3 regions of the Methylocystis hydrogenophila genome follow, and region 1 is predicted to be linked to each of the others. Evidence: predicted binding sites of a transcription regulator. Region 1 holds the regulator's gene; each other region holds the start of a gene.
What was found. Region 1 encodes PhoB, which activates phosphate uptake and scavenging genes when phosphate is short. Its sites were predicted from a motif close to TGTCATNNANCTGTCAT; they were not measured.
Positions count from the first base shown of each region.

Region 2: a site for PhoB is predicted at 3,310-3,326, ahead of BN69_RS03330 (PstS family phosphate ABC transporter substrate-binding protein). Genes of this name have one in related genera too.
Region 3: a site for PhoB is predicted at 1,166-1,182, ahead of BN69_RS01060 (DUF47 domain-containing protein). Genes of this name have one in related genera too.

Region 1 is NC_018485.1:2,469,012-2,476,696, forward strand. It holds gene BN69_RS11995 (ATP-binding protein) at 1-190, shown strand, start outside; gene pstS (phosphate ABC transporter substrate-binding protein PstS) at 340-1,389, shown strand; gene pstC (phosphate ABC transporter permease subunit PstC) at 1,537-2,526, shown strand; gene pstA (phosphate ABC transporter permease PstA) at 2,539-3,381, shown strand; gene pstB (phosphate ABC transporter ATP-binding protein PstB) at 3,378-4,163, shown strand; gene phoU (phosphate signaling complex protein PhoU) at 4,188-4,901, shown strand; gene phoB (phosphate regulon transcriptional regulator PhoB) at 4,898-5,644, shown strand; gene BN69_RS12030 (GcrA family cell cycle regulator) at 5,663-6,181, opposite strand; gene BN69_RS19970 (hypothetical protein) at 6,472-6,600, shown strand; gene BN69_RS12035 (aspartate aminotransferase family protein) at 6,597-7,685, shown strand, end outside.
Region 2 is NC_018485.1:702,732-710,416, reverse strand. It holds gene BN69_RS03350 (prephenate/arogenate dehydrogenase family protein) at 1-279, shown strand, start outside; gene BN69_RS03345 (class I SAM-dependent methyltransferase) at 316-1,011, shown strand; gene BN69_RS03340 (polyhydroxyalkanoic acid system family protein) at 986-1,339, opposite strand; gene BN69_RS03335 (extensin-like domain-containing protein) at 1,423-2,163, shown strand; gene BN69_RS03330 (PstS family phosphate ABC transporter substrate-binding protein) at 2,193-3,164, opposite strand; gene glnA (type I glutamate--ammonia ligase) at 3,453-4,862, opposite strand; gene BN69_RS03320 (P-II family nitrogen regulator) at 4,973-5,311, opposite strand; gene sseA (3-mercaptopyruvate sulfurtransferase) at 5,486-6,364, opposite strand; gene BN69_RS03310 (hypothetical protein) at 6,458-6,874, shown strand; gene BN69_RS03305 (DUF3108 domain-containing protein) at 6,975-7,685, shown strand, end outside.
Region 3 is NC_018485.1:234,047-241,731, reverse strand. It holds gene BN69_RS01065 (inorganic phosphate transporter) at 1-487, opposite strand, end outside; gene BN69_RS01060 (DUF47 domain-containing protein) at 497-1,141, opposite strand; gene BN69_RS18310 (DUF2865 domain-containing protein) at 1,249-1,737, opposite strand; tRNA gene BN69_RS01050 (tRNA-Arg) at 2,021-2,097, opposite strand; tRNA gene BN69_RS01045 (tRNA-Arg) at 2,178-2,254, opposite strand; gene BN69_RS01040 (ETC complex I subunit) at 2,264-2,572, opposite strand; tRNA gene BN69_RS01035 (tRNA-Pro) at 2,637-2,713, opposite strand; gene BN69_RS01030 (DUF192 domain-containing protein) at 2,797-3,291, opposite strand; gene BN69_RS01025 (cold-shock protein) at 3,299-3,910, opposite strand; gene BN69_RS01020 (aspartate aminotransferase family protein) at 4,352-5,785, shown strand; gene BN69_RS01015 (branched-chain amino acid aminotransferase) at 5,828-6,718, opposite strand; gene BN69_RS01010 (MarR family winged helix-turn-helix transcriptional regulator) at 6,853-7,416, shown strand; gene BN69_RS01005 (response regulator) at 7,386-7,685, shown strand, end outside.

The sequences.
Region 1 (7,685 bases):
TATTCCGCGTCTGACGGAGCGCTTCTATCGGGTCGACGCCGGCAAGAGCCGCGCCAAGGGCGGCACCGGACTGGGCCTCGCCATCGTCAAACATATCGTGCTGCGCCACCGCGGCCGGCTCGGAATAGAGTCCGCGCTTGGCGAGGGAACGCTGTTTCGCGTCATACTGCCGGCGAGCGATTCAGCCTAAATCTGATAAGCACTTAAAATAAAACGGCATTTGCTGTCATCATACTGTAATATTTTTGTCACAAAAAGCTGTTGTCGGACCAGTAGTTTCTGCCGCGTGATGACGCGGGGCGCATCGCAAGTCCATTCTCGAGCAAAAGAGACCCTCAAATGATCTCGACGATTTTCAGGCGCGGCGCTGGCGCGGCGTTGGCGCTCGCCATCATGTGCGGCGGGGCCGCCGCCATAGACATTTCCGGCGCCGGCGCGACCTTCCCCTATCCGATCTACGCCAAATGGGCCGACGCCTATAAGAAAGAGACCGGCAACGGGCTCAACTACCAGTCGATCGGTTCGGGCGGCGGCATCAAGCAGATCAAGGCTAAAACCGTGACGTTCGGCGCGTCCGACATGCCGCTGAAGCCGGACGATGTGAAGTCTTCCGGACTCGTGCAGTTTCCGACGGTCGTCGGCGGAGACGTCCCCGTCGTCAATCTCGAGGGCGTGAAGCCTGGCGAACTGGTTCTTGACGGTCCGGTCCTCGCCCAGATTTTCTTGGGCGAAATCACCAAGTGGGACGATCCCGCGATCAAGAAACTCAATCCCAAAATGAAGCTGTCGAATTTGCCGATCGTCGTGGTGCATCGCTCGGACGGTTCGGGAACAACCTTCATCTGGACCGACTATCTTTCGAAAGTCAGCGATGTCTGGAAAAACAAGGTCGGGGCCAACACGTCAGTCGAATGGCCGGTCGGCATCGGCGCGAAGGGCAATGAGGGCGTAGCGAACAACGTCATCAACACCAAGGGCGCGATCGGCTATGTCGAATACGCCTATGTCAAACAGAACAAGATGACCTTCACCAAGGTGGTCAACAAGGCCGGCAAGCCTGTCGCGCCGAATGCGGACAGCTTCCAGGCGGCGGCCGCAAGCGCGGACTGGGCCAATTCCGACAGCTATTATGTGATCCTCACCGACGAACCCGGCCCCAAATCATGGCCGATCGCGGGCGCCACCTTCATCCTGATGCATAAGCAGCCCGCCGATCCAGCGGTCTCGGCCGAGGCGCTGAAATTCTTCGCCTGGGCGTATACCGCGACTGGCGACAAGTTGGCGGAGGAGCTTGACTATGTTCCGATGCCCGACGCCGTCGTGGCTCAGATCAAGAAGACCTGGGCGACCGAGTTCAAGAACGACGACGGCAAGCAGTTGTGGCATTAGCCGGCGCGTTCACGCCGCAATGATCATCCGGAGCGGCGCGAATGCGCGCCGCTCCGAGGTTGGGCGTAGCTCTTGGCGAGAATGGTGGGGTTGGCCGGAATGCTCGAGGTCGAGACAGATCGGCGTTTGTCAGGCGGAGAAGTCGACGTGTCTGATGTTGTGTTGGAGCAGACGGCTGCCCGCGAGGTGGCGATAGATCGTACGCGAGTTCTGGCGCGCATCGCCCGAACCGACCGTATCTTCTTCCAAACGACCCGCGCCGCGGCCGTGGTCGTTCTCCTTATACTAGGCGGGGTCATTGTCTCTCTTGTGCATGGCTCTCTGCCGGCGATACGCGCGTTCGGGATAGGTTTCCTATTCTCAGACGCTTGGAATCCGGTCACCGAGAATTTCGGCGCGCTGCCGGCGATCTACGGCACGGTCATGACGTCGATCATCGCCATGCTGATCGCCGTGCCCGTCGGCCTCGGCATCGCGATTTTCCTCACCGAGCTTTGCCCCTATGTTCTGCGTCGGCCGATCGGCACCGCGATCGAGCTGCTGGCCGGAATTCCGTCGATCATCTACGGCATTTGGGGCCTCTTCGTTCTGGCGCCGTTTCTCCAGTCGCATGTCCAGCCTGCGCTGATCGCCGCCTTTGGCGATATCCCGGTGTTCTCGACGCTGTTCGCCGGCCCGCCTTACGGCATCGGCATGCTGACCGCGGGCTTCATTCTCGCGATCATGGTGCTGCCCTTCATCGCCTCGATCTCGCGCGACGTCTTCGAAACGGTGCCGCTGGTGCTGAAGGAAGCCGCTTGGGGCATCGGCAGCACGACATGGGAAGTGACGCGCTACGTGGTCATCCCTTACACGCGCGTCGGCGTGATTGGCGGCGTCATGCTTGGACTGGGACGCGCGCTGGGCGAGACGATGGCGGTCACTTTCGTCATCGGCAATGCGCACAAGATTTCCGGGTCGCTGCTCGCGCCCGGCACCACGATTTCGGCGACGATCGCCAATGAGTTCACCGAGGCGGTCGGCGATCTCTACACCTCGGCGCTGATCGAACTCGGCCTCATCCTCTTCTTCATCACCTTCGTCGTTCTGGCGGCCGCGCGTTACATGCTGATGCGCATCGAACAGAAGTCGGCGTAAGGGAGGCGCTTCATGTCTCTTTATGCATCTCGACGCAGCGCAAACTCCATCGCGACGACGCTCTGCTGGGTCGCGGCGATTTTCGGGCTGTCCTGGCTTTTTGTGATCCTTGGGGTGCTTCTCTATGAAGGCGTCCGCGGTCTGTCGCCGGCGGTCTTTGTCGAAATGACGCCGCCTCCCGGCAGCGCCGGAGGACTGCTCAACGCCATTGCCGGCTCGCTGGTCATGACCGCGATCGGCGTTGCGGTCGGCACGCCGCTCGGCATGCTGGCCGGCACCTACATGGCGGAATATGGACGCTATACGAAGCTGACCTTGGTCGTGCGCTTCATCAACGACATCCTGCTTAGCGCCCCGTCGATCGTCGTCGGCCTCTTCGTCTACACCATTCTGGTGCATCCGATGGGCCACTTCTCGGCGATCTCCGGCGCCGTGGCGCTGGCGCTGTTGGTCGTCCCTGTCGTCGTGCGAACGACCGAGGACATGCTGCTGCTCGTGCCGGGATCGATGCGCGAAGCGGCGACCGCGCTTGGCGCCCCACGCGCGCATGTCGTCGGGAAGGTCGCCTACCGCGCCGCAAAAGCCGGCCTCATCACCGGCGTGCTGCTCGCGGTGGCGCGCGTCTCGGGCGAGACGGCGCCGCTGCTTTTCACTGCGCTCAATAACCAGTTCTGGAGCACCGATCTTGCCGCGCCGATGGCGAGTCTGCCGGTCGTCATCTTCCAGTTCGCGCTATCGCCGTACAAAGACTGGCAGCAACTCGCCTGGACGGGCGCGCTGCTCATCACTGTCGCTGTTCTTGCCCTATCGATCGCCGCGCGCGCGCTCAGCGCCGGCCGGAGGAAACCGAAATGAACGCCGCTGTCCAAGCCACCAAAGAGCCGCCAACGAAAGTTTCGGTCCGCTGCCTCGATTTCTATTACGGCGCGGATCGTTCGCTCAAGAACATCAGCCTGCCGCTGCGCACCAACAAGGTGACGGCGTTTATCGGGCCTTCCGGCTGTGGCAAGTCGACCCTGCTGCGCGTGTTGAACAGGATGTACGATCTTTATCCGGGTCAGCGCGCAGAGGGCGAGGTGCTGCTCGACGGCGAGAACATCCTCGACCCGGCGATCGATCTCAACGCCCTGCGCTCGCGCGTCGGCATGATTTTCCAGAAGCCGACGCCTTTCCCGATGTCGATCTATGAAAACATCGCATTCGGCATTCGGCTGTATGAAAAGCTGTCGCGCGCCGACATGGACGCGCGCGTCGAAAGCGCGCTCCGCGGCGCAGCGCTTTGGGACGAGGTGAAAGACAAGCTGCATACGAGCGGTCTCGGCCTCTCAGGCGGACAGCAGCAGCGCCTCTGCATCGCGCGCAGCGTCGCGGTGCAGCCGGAAGTCATCCTGTTCGACGAGCCGTGTTCGGCGCTCGATCCGATCTCGACCGCGAAAGTCGAGGAGCTCATCGACGAGCTCACCCACCGCTACACGATCGCAATCGTCACCCACAACATGCAGCAGGCGGTGCGCGTCTCCGACTACACCGCCTTCATGTATCTCGGCGAGCTCGTCGAATTCGGCGAAACGGACGACGTCTTCAACAAGCCGAAGGAAAAGCGGACGCTCGACTACATCACCGGCCGTTTTGGCTAAACCAGCGATTCAAGGACGGCGCTCATGAGCGATCATATTGTTAAATCCTACGACCGCGACCTTGAGGCGCTCGGACGTCGCATCGCTGAAATGGGCGGCGTCGCGGAGAAGATGCTGGCGGAGGCGATGGATGCGCTCTCCGGCTTCAACGTCGACCTCGCCCATCGGGTCGTCTCCAGCGATCCGCGGCTCGACGCGCTGCAGCGAGAAATCGAAGAGAACGCCATTCTCACCATCGCGCGCCGACAGCCGCTCGCCGTCGATCTGCGCGAATGCATCGCCGCGATCCGTATTTCCGGCGACATCGAACGCGTCGGCGATCTCGCCAAGAACATCGCCAAGCGAACGCTCAAGATCGTGTCGGAGGCGCGCGTCCCGCGCGCGATCGTCGGTCTAAAGTCGATGCACGAAATCGCCGCGATGCAGCTTAAGGACGCGCTGGACGCCTACGCCTTGCGCGACACCGAGCGGGCGCGCGCGGTGTGGCAGAACGATTCCGATCTCGACGCGCTGGAGGACTCGGTATTCCGCGATCTGCTCACCTTCATGATGGAGGATCCGCGCAATATATCCTTCTGCACGCATCTGCTGTTCTGCTCAAAGAACCTGGAGCGGATCGGCGATCACACAACGAATATATCGGAGACGATCGTTTATCTCGTCACCGGCGAGGCGATGCCTACAGAGCGGCCAAAATCGCGCGTCGCCGACTTCGGGAAGGATGAGGCGGCCCAATGAGTGACGTGACGTCCGCCGTTTTACAGCGGAGCGGGAAAAGCGATCGGGCGCCGCGCATCCTCGTCGTCGAGGACGAAACGTCGCTCGCGACGCTGCTCGTGTATAATCTCGAAGCTGAAGGCTATCAGGTCGAGCATGTCGACAATGGCGACGAAGCCGAGCTGCGGCTCGCGGAGTCGCCGCCGGATCTCGTCATTCTCGACTGGATGCTGCCCGGCGTTTCCGGACTTGAAATCTGCCGACGCCTGCGCGCGCGGGACAGCGCCAGAGACATGCCTGTCATCATGCTGACCGCGCGGGGCGAGGAAGGCGAGCGCGTGCGCGGTCTTTCCGTCGGCGCCGACGACTATGTCGTCAAGCCGTTTTCGACTCCGGAGCTGATGGCGCGGGTGCGCGCGCTGCTGCGCCGGGCGCGCCCCGAGCGCGTCGCCTCACGGCTGACTCTCGGCGATATCGACCTCGACCGCGACACCCGTCGCGTGCGGCGATCCGCCCGCGAAATCCACCTCGGTCCGACCGAATTCCGGCTGCTCGAATATTTTATGGAGAAGCCCGGACGCGTGTTCACGCGCGCGCAGCTGCTCGACAGCGTTTGGGGCATGTCGGCGGAGATCGACGAGCGCACGGTCGACGTCCATGTCGGACGGCTCCGCAAGGCGCTGATCCGCGGCCGCGAGAAGGATCCGATCCGCACGGTCCGCGGCGCGGGCTATTCCTTCGACGAAACCTTCGGACACGAGTGACGCGTCCGCCGACGCAGATTACGCGTAGCGCTGCGTTCGGAGCTGATCGCGCGCGCGGCGGCGATCCTGGGCCGGCTGATAGGCGACGCGCGCATGATAGGCGCAATACGGCCCGCCGCCAACAGTCGACTTGCAGCCGCAGAAGCGGAACTCCGGCGACGTCGGATCGCCCATCGGCCAGCGGCACATGGATTCGCGGAGCTCCATGATCGTGACGCGCTCCGAAATCGGGATCACCACTTCTTCTTCAGGCGCAAGCCGCGGCGCCGCCAGCGCATGCGGCGTGAACGCGAGCGCCAGATTGCCGTGCGAGGCGACGCCGTTCATGCGCGGGTGCGTCGGGCGAGGAGCTTTGGCCGCGCGCGGCCGCTGCGCGCTCGCCGTCTTGGCGCGTTCGGCGAGTCCGAGACGATGGATCTTTCCGATCACAGCGTTGCGGGTGATGCCCGGTCCAAGTTCAGCCGCCACTTGGCTGGCGCTTAGACCATCGGTCCAGAGCTTGCGGAGCAGTTCGACGCGTTCGTCGGTCCATGACATCAGGCTTCTCCATTCTTTCGGGTCGAGCGCGGCTCGGATGGTTCTTCCGACCGCAGCGCAGGCCTGAAGCCCTGCGGCGATGTGATTGCGCATCAACACTCGAGAGAACACGCCCAAACGAACTACGCGGGCGCCGACTAGAAACTTTCTATTTACTTTGAATCATGCGCGAGTCGCGCTGGCAAGCGTGCGCTGGCGTTCTCAACAGGCTTTCGGCGAGACTGTTGCTCGCAGGACTCACCCTTGCGCAGCCGCGCCCGCCGCTTTGACGCGAATGATCGAACCGCGCCATGGATTTGACCGCGTCGGGCGGCGCGCTTAAAATCCGCTCTGAACTGCCGCCCGAAAAGGGCGGCGCTTTGTTTTTCGAGCTTCCTCTGGCTAAAGCCAGCGACGGGAGCATGGAGCAGGGCTTTTGACGTCAGCGCTTTATCCGACCTATCCGCGCGCCGATCTTGCGTTCAAACATGGCGAAGGCGCGTGGTTGACTGCGGAAAACGGCGACCGCTATCTCGATTTCAGCGCGGGCGTCGCCGTACTGTCGCTCGGCCACAATCACCCGCGCCTCGTCGAGACCTTGAAGCGCGCGGCGGAAGAACCGTGGCATGTCTCCAATCTCTTCCGCATCCCGCAAGCCGAGCGGCTCGCCGAGCGGCTCTGCGACGCCACATTCGCCGATCTGGTCTTTTTCACCAATTCCGGCGCGGAAGCGGTGGAGTGCGCGATCAAGACCGCGCGTAAATTTCACGCGGTCAACGGGCAGCCGGAACGCTATCGGCTGATCACTTTCGAAGGCGCCTTCCATGGCCGCACGCTCGCGACGATCGCCGCAGGCGGCAATGCGAAATATCTTGATGGGTTCGGGCCGCCCGTCGAGGGCTTCGATCAGGTTCCTTTCGGCGATTTCGACGCCGTCGAGGCGGCGATCACGCAAGAAACCGCGGGCGTCCTGCTCGAACCGATTCAGGGAGAAGGGGGGCTGCGCGTCTTTTCGCCGGCGTTCCTTGCGCAGCTGCGGGCGCTGTGCGACGCGCGCGGGCTGCTGCTGGCGTTCGATGAAGTCCAATGCGGCGTCGGCCGCACCGGCAAGTTCCTCGCCTGCGAACATGCCGGCGTCGCGCCCGATATCGCGGCGCTCGCCAAGGGGCTGGGGGGCGGATTTCCGATCGGCGCGTGCCTCGCGACGCGCGAGTCCGCCAAAGGCATGACGCTCGGCGCGCACGGCTCCACCTTCGGCGGCAATCCGCTGGCGACGTCGGTGGGCGGCGCCGTTCTCGACGTCGTGCTCGCGGAGGGCTTCCTGGCGCGCGTCGCGCAGCTTGGCGCGCTGTTGCGCCAGCGGCTGGCGGAGCTCGAGGACCGCTATCCGTCGCTCATCGAAGAAATCCGCGGCGAAGGGCTGATGTTCGGCCTCAAGACGCGGATACCGAACGGCGACTTCGCCGCCGCCGCCCGCGCCGAAGGCCTGTTGACGGTGCTCGCCGGCGACAATGTCGTGCGTCTT
Region 2 (7,685 bases), 1.8 Mb from region 1:
ATCAAATTCTCGGCGTCCGGCTTTCGCGATTTCACGCGCATCGCCGCGTCGGATCCCATCATGTGGCGAGACATCTTCCTCGCCAATAAGGACGCCGTCCTGCAGATGCTCGGACGCTTCAACGAGGATCTCAGCGCGCTGCAGCGGATGATCAGGCGCAATGACGGGCAGGGGCTGCTGGAATTTTTCTCGCGCACCCGCGACATCCGCCGCTCGATTGTCGAGCAAGGTCAGGACACGGCTGCGCCCGACTTCGGAAGGCGGGCGGAAGGGCGGTGAACCGTCTCGCCGGGGCGGTCTTCACGGGAATCACATATGACCGAATCGAATCTCGACGCGCTGCGCGCCGCTTTCGAAAACGCCGTTCCCGGCTATGACGCGCTGCGACGCAAACTCATTCCGCACTTCGACGCCTTCTACGGGACCGCGCTCGACCTTCTCGAAGAGGCCGTGGGCGCGGGAGAATGTCGATGCGTCGACCTTGGCGTCGGCACCGGTCTCTTATCGGAAATGATTCTCGAGCGGCTTCCCGGCGCGCAGGTCGAAGGCGTCGATCTCGCGCCGAAAATGCTCGATGCGGCGCGCGAACGGCTCGCGAGTTACGGCGCGCGCCTGCGCCTGTCGCTCGCCGATTATGCAACCGCGCCGCTCATCGGGCCGCTCGACGCCGTCGTCTCGGCGCTCTCCATCCACCATCTCGATCACGAGGCGAAACGCCGCCTCTTCCGGCGGATTCATGACGCGCTGCGACCCGGCGGCGTCTTCATCAACGCCGACCAATCGCTCGGCGCGACGCGCGAGATCGAGGACGCCTATCAGCGCCGCTGGGAAGCGGATGTCCGAGCTTCGGGAATCGCCGCCGATGATTTCGCGGCGGCGAGAAAGCGCGCGGAGCTCGACCGCAGCGCGACCTTCGCCGATCAGATCGCCTGGCTCGAAGACGCGGGATTCCGCGACGCCGACATCGGCTGGAAGCGCCATCGCTTTACGGTGTTTTACGCCCGGCGCTAGAGTCGTTTTGCGGCGCGTGGCCGATGCGCAAGGCGTCGCCGGCGTTGCGCGAGATGACTTGCTGCAGCTTGCCTGAAATGGCCGCCAACACCCAGGGCAGCTGAACGTCGATGCGCAGCAAATCTTTCAGCACCGTGATCTGCGCCGTCGCCGTCTGGCCTAGCGCCGTCACGCGAACCGTTCCGACATCGCCGGCCCAGGTGACTTCGGAATGCGCGACCTTGTCCACATATTCGCGCTGCATCCTTGCCAGCTGTTCGGAGACTCGGGCTTTCGCCGTTTCGACGCCGAGATCATGCGGCACTGTGACGGTGATGGCGTTGGACATAGGCTTCCTCCACTTGCCCCAATGTAGGCGCCCTCCGCGGGATTAGAAGAATGGCGCGGCTAAAGGCGATGACGAGGACGAGCATGTCGCGCGAGCTTGTAAGCTGCGCAGTCGAGGTTGCGCTCGCTCTGGCGCTCAACGTCGTCGCCACTTCCGTTGGGGCGCGCGACGCGCCGTCGCCTCCACGACGTCCGGCGGTTCAAACTGCGCCCTTGCCCGAGGCAAAGCCCTCGGTCGTGGACGAGGCGCCGCGCGGGGAGACCGAGTCCGCCGAGGATTGCATGGCGAAACTGCGCGCGGCCGGCGTCGCCTTCGGACCCGCCGAAGCGCCAGCCGGCGCGCTTGACGGTTGCGCGATCGAGGCGCCGGTCCGTCTCCTTTCGGTCACGGTCGGCGTACGGCGCGTTGCGCTCAATGCAAAGCCGCTGCTGGCTTGTGGTTTCGCGCTGCAGTTTTCGGATTACGTGAAAAATCTGTTGGCGCCGCTCGGCGCGGGGACGATAGGCGCGTCGCTCGTCGCGATCGACACAGGTTCGGGATATGAATGCCGCGGCCGCAATCGCGATAACGGGGGCAAGCTGAGCGCGCACGCCAAAGGGCTCGCTCTCGACATCGCCGGATTTGACTTCTCGAACGGTCGAACAGTCGGCGTCGACGCTCAGCCGGATCCTCAATCGACAGCTTACGTCAAGACGCTGAGAAGGGCGGCGTGCGGCTGGTTCACCACGGTCCTTGGCCCTGGGTCAGATCCCTATCACGCAAGCCATCTGCATTTCGACATCGCGCGCCATGGATCGAATGACGACTACCGCATTTGTCAGTAAGCGGGCCGCGCGTTCAACTCTGCGCGCGGTCAATTCGCCGATGCGAGGAGGCCGAGGCGCGTCAGCTCGTGCTCGCGAATATTGCGGGTGATCGGATAGTAGCCGCCTTTTTTCGCCTGGGTCTGGCCATCTCTCGAAAGCACATATGTGACGAATTCGCCGCTCAGCGTGTCGATCGGCTTCTTGGGATCTTTCAACAGGTAGATGTAGAGACCTCGCGCCAGCGGATATTTTCGCGAATAGGTGTTGTCGAAGGAGGCGTCATAGCAGCTCTTGCCCGACGACAGTGGAACCGCGCGAACCTCGGCGGTCTTGTAGCCTATGCCGGAATAGCCCATCGCATATTTGTCGGCGCCGACGGCGCTCACGACGGCTTCCGATCCGACCTGCATCTTGATGTCGTCCTTGAAATCGGCGCCGCTCAAGACATGCTGTTTGAAGAATTTGTACGTGCCGGAAAGCGTGTTGCGGCTATACATGGCGATTGGCTTGGCCGCCCACTCGCCGGTCAAGCCAAGTTCGCCCCAGGTGCGGATGCTTTTTCCGCCGCCGCTTTTCGGATCGGCCGCAAAAACCCGCTCCATCTGCTCCATGCTGATGCATTTGAGCGGATTGTCCTTATGGACATAAATCGCGAGGGCGTCGATCGCGACCAGAACCGCCGTTGGCTTGTAGCCGAATTTCGCTTGGAAGGCTCCGATTTCGTCGGGGTTCATCTGCCGCGACATCGGCCCAAGCTGGGACTCTCCCGAAAGGAGCGCCGGCGGCGCCGTGTTGGATCCCTTGCCTTCAATGTCGATCTTCACATTCGGGTATATCGACTGGAAGCCCTCGGCCCAGAGCTCCATTTCGTGAAGCATGGTGTCGGAGCCGACAGACTTCAAATTTCCCGACAGCGCGCCGATGCGCTTGTACGGAGAAAGCTCCAGATCGAGCGCGACGGCCCCGGCGGCCATAACCACGAAAGCCGCGACGGCGGCGGAGAGGGCTCGCAGTTTCATGGCTTTACTCCGTTGCATCAAATAATTGCGGCCGAAGCCACCTCTCCGCGGCAAGCTCGCGATCGACGTGGAACGGCTGGGGAATCGCCCTCTAGGCGGAATTCGGTGAGTCGTTCTTGCTTTCGCCGCAATTTCGCTCGCCGAAATGACAGGCGCATGACGCTTGTGCGACGGCGTGGCCGCGCAATGCGCAGCGCAAAAAAAGCGCAAAAAAAACCGGAAGGCGAGGCGTCGCCTTCCGGTCTGACGTGATCGGCGGCTGCGCGAAGGCGCGGCCGCGTCTGTTCTTTAGTAGCTGTAATACATGTCGAATTCGACCGGATGCGGCGTCATTTCGAAGCGCATCACGTCCTGCATCTTGAGGTCGATGTAGGAGTTGATGAAGTCCTCGTTGAAGACGCCGCCGGCCGTCAGATAGGCGTGGTCGGCTTTGAGATTCTCGAGCGCTTCGCGCAGGCTGCCGCACACCGTCGGGATGGCCTTCAACTCTTCAGGCGGCAGATCGTAGAGATCCTTGTCGGCCGGTCCGCCCGGATCGATCTTGTTGGCGATGCCGTCGAGGCCCGCCATCAGCATGGCGGCGAAGGCCAGATAGGGATTCGCCGTCGGATCGGGGAAACGAACCTCGACGCGCTTCGCCTTCGGGCTGGAGCTGAAGGGGATGCGGCACGACGCCGAGCGGTTGCGCGACGAATAAGCGAGCAGCACCGGCGCCTCATAGCCCGGAACCAGACGCTTATACGAGTTGGTGGACGGGTTGGTGAAGGCGTTCAGCGACTTCGCATGCTTGATGATGCCGCCGATGTACCACAGGCACTCCTGAGAGAGGCCGGCGTATTTGTCGCCCGCGAAGACCGGCTTGCCGTCCTTCCAGATCGACTGATGGACATGCATGCCCGAACCATTGTCGCCATACACCGGCTTCGGCATGAACGTCGCCGACTTGCCGTAGGAATGCGCCACCTGATGGATCGCGTACTTATAGATCTGCAGGTGGTCGGCGACCGTGACGAGCGTCTCGAACTTCAGACCGAGTTCGTGCTGGGCGGAGGCGACCTCGTGATGGTGCTTCTCGACCTTGACGCCCATGGCCGCCATGGCGGCGAGCATCTCGCTGCGCATGTCCTGTCCGGCGTCGACCGGCGGCACCGGGAAGTAGCCGCCTTTGGTGCGCACGCGGTGGCCGAGATTGCCGCCTTCATAGGCCGTGCCGCTATTGGAGGGCAGCTCGGTCGAGTCGAGCGTGAAGCCCGTGTCGTAGGGCTCGGTCGAAAAGCGCACGTCGTCAAAGACGAAGAATTCGGCCTCAGGACCGAAAAACGCCGTGTCGCCGACGCCGGTCGATTTCAGATGCTCCATCGCCTTCTTCGCCATGCCGCGCGGGTCGCGGTTGTAGGGCTGGCCGGTCGAGGGCTCGACGACGTCGCAGACGACGGAGAGCGTCGACGCCGCAAAGAAGGGGTCCATGGCGATGGAATTCAGATCCGGAAGGAGCGTCATGTCCGATTCGTTGATCGCTTTCCAGCCGGCGATCGACGAACCGTCGAACATGATGCCTTCGGTCAGAGCTTCTTCATCGACAATCGAAACGTCGAACGTCACATGCTGCCACTTGCCGCGCGGGTCGGTGAACCGGAAATCGACGTATTTCACGTCGTTATCCTTGATCTGCTTAAGAACGTCCTTGGCCGTTGTCATGTGGTTCGATGCCTCTCTTTGCTGATCTTGCTGTTTCGTTGTTTTCGCGTTGGGCGCGGCGGAGCGTCTGAAGATGTTGGCGAGAAAGCTCATGGGGCGGGGGCTCAGTGCTAGATGGCGTCCGCGCCGGTCTCGCCCGTGCGAATTCGGATCGCGCCTTCGACGTTGGAAACAAAAATCTTGCCATCGCCGATTCGGCCGGTTTGCGCCGCCGTGCGTATGGCCTCGACGGCGCGCTCCACGGCGTCGTCCGCAAGAACGATCTCGATTTTAACTTTCGGCAGGAAATCAACGACATATTCGGCGCCGCGATAGAGTTCCGTGTGCCCTTTTTGACGGCCAAAACCCTTCGCCTCGGTGACCGTAATCCCCTGGAGGCCCGCCGCCTGCAGCGCTTCCTTCACTTCATCGAGCTTGAACGGCTTAATGATCGCCTCGACCTTTTTCATCAAATCCCCCGCGCGCTTAGCTTAAGCCCCGGCCCGCTAGCGACTTTGGCTCTGCTGAAGAGCCGCCGAGCTTCTAACATTGCCGCCCTAGTCGCGCCATGGCCAAAGTTCCGGCGCCAACCCAGGTCTTGCGCCTATTAAACATACTGTATGCACATATTATCAGCGATAAGCCTAATCTATAGGCGATACCTGCTCGTCGACGATCGCAGGCAGGTCTTCCCGGGCGCCCCATTCCGACCAGGAGCCGTCATACACCGTCGCCGGCGGACGCCCCGCCGCTGCGAGCGCGAGGCTGATGAGACAAGCCGTGAGCCCGGAGCCGCAGGTGGCGATGACCGGCGCGTCGGGATCGACGCCCGCCGAGGAAAAGGCCGCTTCGAGGCCGGACTTGTCCTTTAGTCTTCCGCCTTCGAGGAGATCGCCGAACGGAAGGTTCAGCGCGCCGGGCATGTGGCCGGCGCGCAGGCCCGGGCGCGGCTCGGGCGCCCAGCCGTGGAAACGCGCCGCGCCGCGCGCGTCGACGACTTGCGGTCCGCCGAGATCAAGGGCGCGCCTCACCGCCTGCGCGTCGGCGACCAGACTTGCGTCGAAACGGGGCGTAAAAACCGCCGGCGCTCGCTTGCGCGCCTCGCCCTGTTCGAGCGGACGGCCTTCCTCCCGCCACGCGGGAAGTCCGCCCGCAAGGATCGAGACGCGTTCCACGCCGAAGACGGTAAGCGTCCACCAGAGACGCGGCGCGGAAAATATGCCGAGGCTGTCGTAGACGACGGCCTGCATGCCGTCCCCAAATCCGAGCCGGCGCATCTCGGCCGCGAAGACTTCGGGCTCGGGCAACATATGCGGCAGGTCGGTGGACGGATCGGCGATCGCGTCTATATCGAAGAATTGCGCGCCGGGAACATGCCCTGCAAGGAACTCGGCGTGGGCGTCGCGGCCGGCCGCCGGCATGTGCCACGACGCGTCCAGGATAATGAGATCCGGCGCATCGAGACGCTCTGCGAGCCACGCCGTGGTGACAAAAAGGCTTTCGGGATCAGTTTTAGGCGACATCGTCCGCTCGCTGCGCCCGACGCTGCTTGCATCCGGCGATCCGGCGTTCACAATACGCCGATTCGATTCTCACGCCATCGGCGCTTGACCGACATGCTCGACATTCCAGGCAAGGCCTGCGGCTCCTGCTTCTTCTGCTGCAAGGTTCTTGAAATCGACGAATTCAAGAAGCCGGCGGGCAAGCTCTGCGAGCATTGCGTGCTGACGGGCGGCTGCGGCGTTTATGACACGCGTCCGGACGTGTGTCGCGACTACTACTGCCGATGGAAAGATGAGCGCAGCTTTTCGTCGCAACTGCGACCCGACAAGGTCGGCACGCTGTTGATGGATGACCCGGACAGCGACGAATACCACGCCGTCTGCGACCCGGAAAAGCCGTTTTCCTGGCGCAATCCTCTCGTATTTAGGCATCTTGTCGCCGAGGCGAAGGCGGGACGGCTCGTCGTCGCAAAGGCGGGGTTGCGGGCATGGCGCATTTTCGAAGACGGACGGTGGCAAGAATGGGCCTGAGCCTCACAGCCGCGCGCGCCAAGAATTCGAACGAGAATTCGATCAAGAATTCGAACGAGAATTCCGAGGAACTGTCTGCGCCAAGCGACGCTTCATGGCCATGAGAGCGGCCGCCCAGCTTTTCCGCCTCGCGTCGCGCGGCGGCTGCGCCGCCGCAGCGTTGTCGGCGGCGCTCTGCGCGCCCGCCGCCGCGGAGGTGCTCAGGGCGCACTACGCTTTGAGTCTCATGGGGCTCTCCATCGGCAGCGCATCCGCGTCCGGCATCGTCGACGCGCAGAATTATCGCGTCGAGATCTCGATGCGGACGACAGGGCTCGCCAATCTCATCAACAACGCCAAGGGCGCCGCCAGTGCGAGCGGCGGCCTGACCGCCGGCGGCCCATCGCCGGCAAATTACGCCAACACCACCTCCAACAGCGACGAGACGCGGACGGTGCGCATGTCGCTCGCCGGCAATGCGGTGCGCGCGGTGGAGGTGAGGCCCGCGCCCTGGGACGCCGAAGCGCGCGTTCCCGTGACGGAAAGCGCCAAGCGCCACATCGTGGATCCGGTCAGCGCGCTGATCATGCGCGTGCCGCCTGGACAGGATCTGACGGGTCCTTCGGCGTGCAACCGAACCATTTCCGTTTTTGACGGCGTGACGCGTTTCGACGTGGAGCTTGCCTATGCCGGCGATCACATGGCGCAAACGCGAGGATACGCCGGCCCCGTCACCATATGTTCGGCGCGTTACACCCCGATCGCCGGGCATCGCCCCGACAGCTCCGCGACGCGCTATATGGCGAACAACAGCGACATCAGCGTCTGGCTC
Region 3 (7,685 bases), 1.5 Mb from region 1:
GCACGAAGATCCAGGACACGAGCAGGATCAGCGCCAGCGCCAGAACGAACCCGAGCGCCGGCGATAATACGATCGCGACGCTGGTCTTGAGCAGTCCGTCCCACACGATCGCCGAAGCGCCGACCTTGGCCACGCCGGCGCCCACGAGGCCGCCGACGAGGGCGTGCGAACTCGAGGACGGAATGCCCAATCCCCATGTGATCAAATTCCAGACGATCGCCCCCATCAGCGCGCCGAACACCACGAAATCATCGACGATATTAGGCGAGACGATGCCCGCGCCCACAGTTTGCGCCACGTGAAGCCCAAAAAAAACGAAGGCGATAAAGTTGAAGAAGGCGGCCCAGGCCACTGCGAATTGCGGACGTAGAACGCGGGTCGAGACGATCGTCGCGATCGAATTGGCGGCGTCGTGCAGACCGTTCAGGAAATCGAAGATCAGAGCGACCGCGATAAGCCCAATCAGATACGATGAAAAGTTCTGCAAGCGTCGTCCCTAAGTATGCTCGATGACGATGCCGGCGACGCGGTCGGCGACGTCCTCGAAGCCGTCGACGACTCGTTCGAGATGGCCGTAGATTTCCGCCCCGACGATGAACGCCATCGGGTCTTTGTGGCGGTGCGCCAGAAACAGCTCCTTCAAGCCCTGATCGTGAATGGCGTCGGCCTCGTCCTCAATGCGGGTGATCTCCTCGCTGAAAGCGTTGAGCCTGCCGGCATTCTGGCGCATCAAGCGCAACAAGGGTATGGCGCTGCGCGTGAGTTCCGCCGACTGGACGATTATATCGCCCATGCGACGCATGCCAGGTTCGAAATCTCGCGTCTCGTAGAGCAGCGTCGCCTTCGCCGTTTGATGCATTTGGTCGATCGCGTCGTCCATCGCGGTGACCAGGTCACGGATGTCGCTGCGATCGAACGGCGTGATGAATGTGCGGCGAACCGCCAGATGGGCCTCGCGGACGATGGCGTCGGCCTCATGCTCCTGACGACGGATTTCTTGGCTGCAGACGAGCACGCGGTCGCCCCCGTTCAGCAATTCGCGCAAGGCGCGGGATCCGGCGACGAGCGTCTCCGCATGCCGCTCGAAAAGATCGAAGAAGCGCTCCTCTCTCGGCATGAGCGCCTGAAACCAAGACAGCATGGCGCTCTCGCCTCCCCGGCAGCTCGTCACAAAAACGTCATAAATGAGCCCGCGGCACATAGCCGGCGCGGCGTCGAGTGTAAAGCGCCGCAGAGCCGAGGCCGCGTCTATTTTGCCGGACGCTGCGTTTTGTTCAGCGCGACGGCGCCGTCACGGGAGGCGTTCGCCGCATCCAGCGCGAGGTTGCGCGGCAGCACGCCTCGTAACCGCGCCCTGACCTGGCGCGAGGCGTGACTGACGCTCACAAGGCTTGAGCGGCTGTAAATGAAAGCGCCCTTCTCGCCGACGACGATATCGCCGGTCTGCAATGTCGGATCCCGGCGGGACAGCCCAAGGTAATAGGCGCGAGACGCGGCCGGATCGTTGCACGCGCATCCCGCAGTCAGCCTGTCGCGAAAGCGGAACGCCGCCGGAAGCGCCGAATAGAGCTGACCTTTGGCGTTGCGCGCCTGCTCGATGCTTGCGCCTTGATAGAGCTGCACGCGCCCTGACGGACAGGCGAATTCGCAGGATTGCTGGCCGGAAATGCGCGATAATTTGACGAGGGGAAAATAATAGCCGTCGCAGGCGCGCACGCAGTAGCCGCCGCCGGACATCGAGTCCGTGTCGGAGGCGCCGCCGGGTTCGGGTTTAGCGTAATGAACAGACGTCTTCGGCGCGCGCCTCGGTTGCCGCGAGCGCGCACGCATCGTCCGCCAGGAGCGGTGGGACGAGAACCCCGGAGATTGATCGGGCCCAAAGAGGAAATCGAGAAATTCGCCTTGAGCCAAAGCGTCCAGGGGTGAGACAAACGCCAAAGCGAAAGCCAGAGCGCCGGCGATCCCTGTCGCACCTTGGCGGTTGAGCCGCATTCGCCGTCCCCGTCTACTCAACTTCGACTGGCGACCCCGGCAGGATTCGAACCTGCGACCTACTGCTTCGAAGGCAGTTGCTCTATCCAGCTGAGCTACGGAGCCGTCGATGGCGCAGCTTTCGCCGCGGACCGTATCAGTTCGGCCAACGCGGCGCCAGCAGCGCCCGACAGGGTAGTCATATATGGCGACCCCGGCAGGATTCGAACCTGCGACCTACTGCTTAGAAGGCAGTTGCTCTATCCGGCTGAGCTACGGGGCCGAAACAGCCTCAATGCGTCCAGAGACCGATGCGGCTGGTCTTGAAATTATCTGAATAGGATGCGCCGCGCCGCGCCGCCAGATTGGGCTTGGGCTCTTCGAGCCGATAGGGGAGCCCATTGCGCTCGGCGTAGGCGATCGCCTCCTCCTTGGTGGAAAAATTGAGCCTGACCTGCTGGCGCATGTCCGCCGAGCTCGTCCAGCCCATGAGCGGCTCGATGCTGCGCGGAAGCTCCGGCTCGAAGTCGAGCCGCCACATGTCCGACCCCGGACCGGATTGAGTGGCGCTCGGCGCCGGAAGATAGATGCGTGCGGTCATATGGCCTCGTCGTTGGCTGCGCGCGTAGACGCGTCATGAGAGCGGCGTGCGGCGGTCTTCGCGCTGGTCGGGGCAGCAGGATTCGAACCTGCGACCTGAAGTACCCAAAACTTCCGCGCTACCAGGCTGCGCTATACCCCGCCGGACCAAGCCGCGCCCATGACGGCCCTGCCCTCGCTCGAAATTCGCTACCACGCACGGCCGCCCCTCACAAGGGAATGCGGCTAGCGCTTGAATATCCGGTGCCGCACCTGGTCTCCGGGCGCGAGCGACATTTTCCGCGCGGCGCCGGCGTTCAGCTCCAGCACCGCATAGGCCGGCTCAGGCGAAGTTATGATGCGTTCCGACATCGGCGTCGTGTCGGCTGCCACGCCCACCACCCGCCCGTCGCGCCCGATGAACACCATGTCGAGCGGAATGTAGGTATTTTTCATCCACATCGAAACAGGCCCCTCGGCCTGGAATTCGAACAGCATGCCGTGATTGGCGGGCATCGACTTGCGGAACATGAGCCCGCGGGCGCGCGCCTTGGGCGTGTCCACGACTTCAACCTTGAAGTCATGCTCCCCCGTCGCCGTCACGATGCGCATGACTTCAACCGCGGACTCGGCCCGCGCGACCGTCGACGCGACCAGCGCCAGCAAGAGCGACAGGATCATTGTGCGGAGAATTTGCGCCGCTCTCATTCGGGTGGGGCTCCTAAGAGCCTTGCGCAGCATCGACGCTTCAGTGCGACGGAACGCTTTTGGCGTCGAGCGGCCGCACTTCGGCCGCCATCAAGCCCTTGGGACCGCCGCCGTAACGCACGAGGACGCTATCGCCGGGCTTGAGTTCGGTCATGCCGTAGCGGCGCACCGTCTCCATGTGCAGAAAAATGTCTTCGGTGCCTTCGCCGCGCGTCAGGAAGCCGAATCCCTTCATGCGGTTGAACCATTTGACGATGGCGATCTCATAGCCGCTTGTCGGGACAATCTGGACGTGGGTGCGCCCGGCGCATGATTGTGACGGATGCACCGCGGTGGACTCGTCCATCGCGATGACGCGAAAGACCTGCATGCCCTTGACGCGCTTCTGCGCCTCGCAGACGACGCGCGCGCCTTCAAAGGCCGTCTGCATACCGCTGCGGCGGAGAATGGTGACATGCAGGAGAATGTCGTCGGAGCCGTCGTCGGGCACGACGAAACCGTAGCCCTTGGCGACATCGAACCATTTAATCCGTCCCGCGACTTCGACCAATTCGAGACCGGTCTCATCGGATTCTGTCGCGCTCGCCGTCAAATCATCCTGAAAAGTCACTTTAGCGCTCACCGACCAACTCCCCGTGCTGATCCAGAGCATTCGATTGGCGCGCGCTGGCGATTGTCCTGAAGCGCGAATCACCCCGCGTCGCTCATGAATCACTTCTAACAAGATAACACCCGCGGCGCGCCATCCAACCGGCAATTTTTGTACACTAGCGAATGTCTGTGGATACGCCCTCCGTCGCCGCGCGAATTGGCGAAGCCATTGTCGTTGAAACCGAAATATGCGCGCGTGCGCCACAATGCGCGCAGCGATATTGCGCAATAAACGCGGATTCTGTCGCGGATAAAATCGGTGGGGACGCCCAAAATCTTTGCAGCTGTGGCCCCTGCGCCACATCAGCGGGGATTTGACAAACGCCCCCCGGGCGCGCAATCGGAAGCCGGCGAGCGTCGCGCGCCCTGTCGCCCGCCCGCCTTTTCCTCGGTTGGAGCGCCGCCAATGACCCATTCGTCGACCGCGCCAGCGAGCGCGCCCATGAGTGTTCAGGCCACCCACAGCGGTTCTGCGCGGATTGATCCTCGCTACGACCACGCCGCGCTTGCGGCGGCCCGCGAGAGCGATCGCTTTTCGCTGCATACAAAACACCTCAATGAAATGTGGGTGCGCGTTCTCAAAACGATCGGTTATGACGTTGGCTTCACCAGAGGCCTTGGGCCGTATTTGTGGGACCGCAAGGGCGACCGCTATCTCGATCTCCTCAGCGGCTGGGGAGTCTTCGCGCTCGGACGCAACCATCCGGCGGTGCGCGACGCGCTCGTCAGCGTGCTCGACGGCGAACTCGCCAATCTCGTGCAGCTTGACGTTTCAGTTCTGGCCGGCGTCCTCGCGGAAAAATTGCTCGGCTACGCGCCCTGGCTGGAAAAGGTCTTTTTCGCCAATTCGGGCGCCGAAGCGGTTGAAGCGGCGATTAAATTCGCGCGCGCGGCGACGGGTCGCCCCGGGATCTTGCATTGCGCGCATTCCTTTCACGGCTTGACCTATGGTTCGCTGTCGATGAACGGCGACGACATTTTCAAGAAGGGTTTCGGACCGCTGCTGCCGAACGCGCGCGAGGTCGCGTTCGATGATCTCGACGCGCTCGAACGCGCTCTGGCGGGGCGCGACGTCGCCGCCTACTTCGTCGAGCCGATCCAGGGCAAAGGCGTCAACATTCCGCAAGAGGGCTATCTTCTCGGCGCGCAGGCGCTCTGCCGCAAATACGGAACCCTGTTCGTCGCCGACGAAATTCAGACGGGGATCGGGCGGACGGGCCGGTTCTTCGCCATCGATCACTACCCCGGCGTCGAACCCGATATGATCGTCGTCGCAAAGGCGCTCTCCGGCGGCCACGTGCCGGTCGGAGCGGTGCTCACGCGCAAATGGATTTTCGATAAGGTCTTCGACCGCATGGATCGCGCCGTCGTGCACGGCTCGACCTTCAGCAAGAACGATCTCGCCATGGCGGCCGGCGTCGCGACGCTGGACGTTCTCAAGAACGAGCGGGTGATCGAGAATGCGGCCAAGACGGGCGACCGTCTGCTCGCATCGTTTCAGCGGATGGCCGGCGGCTATGAGCTTGTCGCCGACGTGCGCGGCAAGGGCCTTATGATCGGAGTCGAATTCGGGCCGCCGAAGTCGTTCAAACTGAAGGCCGCCTGGAATCTCCTGGAGACGGTGAATTCAGGCCTGTTCTGCCAGCTCATCTCGATCCCGCTGTTTCGCGATCACAAAGTGCTGACGCAAGTGGCCGGACACGGCAATCACACGATCAAGCTGCTGCCGCCGCTCACGATTTCCGATGAAGACTGCGATTGGATCGAGCAATCCTTCGACGCCGTCATCGCCGACGCGCACAAGGCGCCTTCCGCCGTCTGGTCGCTCGGCAAGACTCTGGCGGAACACGCGATCAAGGCGCGAATGAGCGGCTGACCGTTTGAATCGCGCGCGCGCCGAGCGCGCGCAGAGTCGCGCTCAAACGGCCGGCGAAGGCTGCTTCTCGACCTCGCGCGAATAATCTTCGATCAGCGCGCGCGAAAGCTCGCCTGGCGTGAAGCGATAGACGCCGACCTCGGAAACGGGAGTCACTTCCGCGCCGGTGCCGCAGATGAAGCACTCCGAAAACGACGCCAGTTCCTCAGGCATGATCCGGCGCTCGATGACCTCGACGCCGCGTCGCTTCGCGAGGTCGATCACCGTGCGGCGGGTGATGCCGTCAAGGAAACAATCGGCGATCGGCGTATGCAGCGCGCCGTCCTGAACAAAAAAGACATTGGCGCCGGTGCATTCGGCGACTCGGCCGAGCCAATCGTACATCAGCGCGTCGGCGAAGCCGCGCCGCTCCGCGCGGTGCTTCGAAATGGTGCAAATCATATAAAGACCTGCGGCCTTCGCCATCGAGGGCGCCGTCAGCGGATCGGGCCGCCGATATTCGGCGATGTCGAGCTTAATGCCTTTCATCTTGGTCTCGACGTCAAACATGCTCGGCCAATCCCAAACGGCGATGGCGACGTTGATCCTCGAATTCTGCGCCGCGACGGCCATCATTTCGCTGCCGCGCCAGGCGACCGGACGCACATAGCAGTTGGAGAGGCCGTTGGCCTTCACGGTCTCATGCTTTGCGGCGTCGATCTCTTCGACGCTATAAGGGATCTCGAAATCGAGGATCCGAGCGGACGTCTGAAACCGCTCGGAATGTTCGCGCGATTTGAAGATCGTCCCGCCGTAGGCGCGCTCGCCTTCGAAGACGCAAGAGGCGTAATGCAGCCCATGCGAGAGAACATGAAGCTTCGCTTCGCGCCACGGAACGAGCGCACCGTTGTACCAGATGAATCCGTCGCGCTGATCGAAAGGCGGAAGCGACATGGCGAACTCCGGGAAGACGCGATCGAGAGGCCAAACAAGGCGCTGCGACGCTTGATCAGCACTAGCCATCGGTCAGATTTATGTCAATATAGTTGACGTAAATAGCGCCCGCCAAACGTCAGGCAATAAATAGCGTGGATGAACTCGTAGCGAGAAAAATCTCCGAGCCGCCGGGCGTCGCCGGCTGGCGGAACGCGGCCGCAGAAGCGGCGGCCGCGGCGGGCGACGGCGACGCTCTCGAACTCGTGGAGCTATTTTTTTTCGCCTACCGCGATTTCGTGGGCGACGCCGACCGGCTGCTCGAGAACTATGGGTTCGGACGGGCGCATCACCGCGTGCTCCATTTCGTCAACCGTCGCCCCGGCCTGACCATCGCCGCGCTGCTGGAGATATTGAGAATCACCAAGCAGAGCCTGAACCGTGTGCTGAAACAACTCCTTGAGGCGGGCTTCGTCGAGGCGCGCGCCGGCGTCGTCGACCGCCGCCAGCGCCTTCTCTATCCGACTCCGAAGGGCGCGACGCTCGCGCGCGATCTGGCGGCGCTGCAATCGGCGCGTTTCCGGAAAGTCATGGACGAGCTCCCGCCCGCGGCGCGCGGCGCCGCCTCCAAATTCCTGTTCGCGATGATCGACTCCGGCGAGCGTGAGCGGGTTCGAGCGCATCTTGCATGCGCGAAGGCAGCCGGCGCCGCGACATGACGGCCTTTCCGCAACGCGCCGCGCCGAACGCGAAAGCGGCGCATATCCTCGTCGTCGACGATGATCAGCGCATTCGCACCTTGCTGTCGCGCTATCTGGTGAACGAGGGCTATTTCGTCAGCGCTGCAGCCGACACGAGGGAGGCGAGCGTCAGAATGCGCGACATCGCCTTCGATCTCATCGTTCTGGATGTCATGATGCCCGGCGAAAGCGGCACGGCCTTCGCGACGCGGCTGCGCAAGAGCGCTGAACCGCTGCGTTCCGCGCCC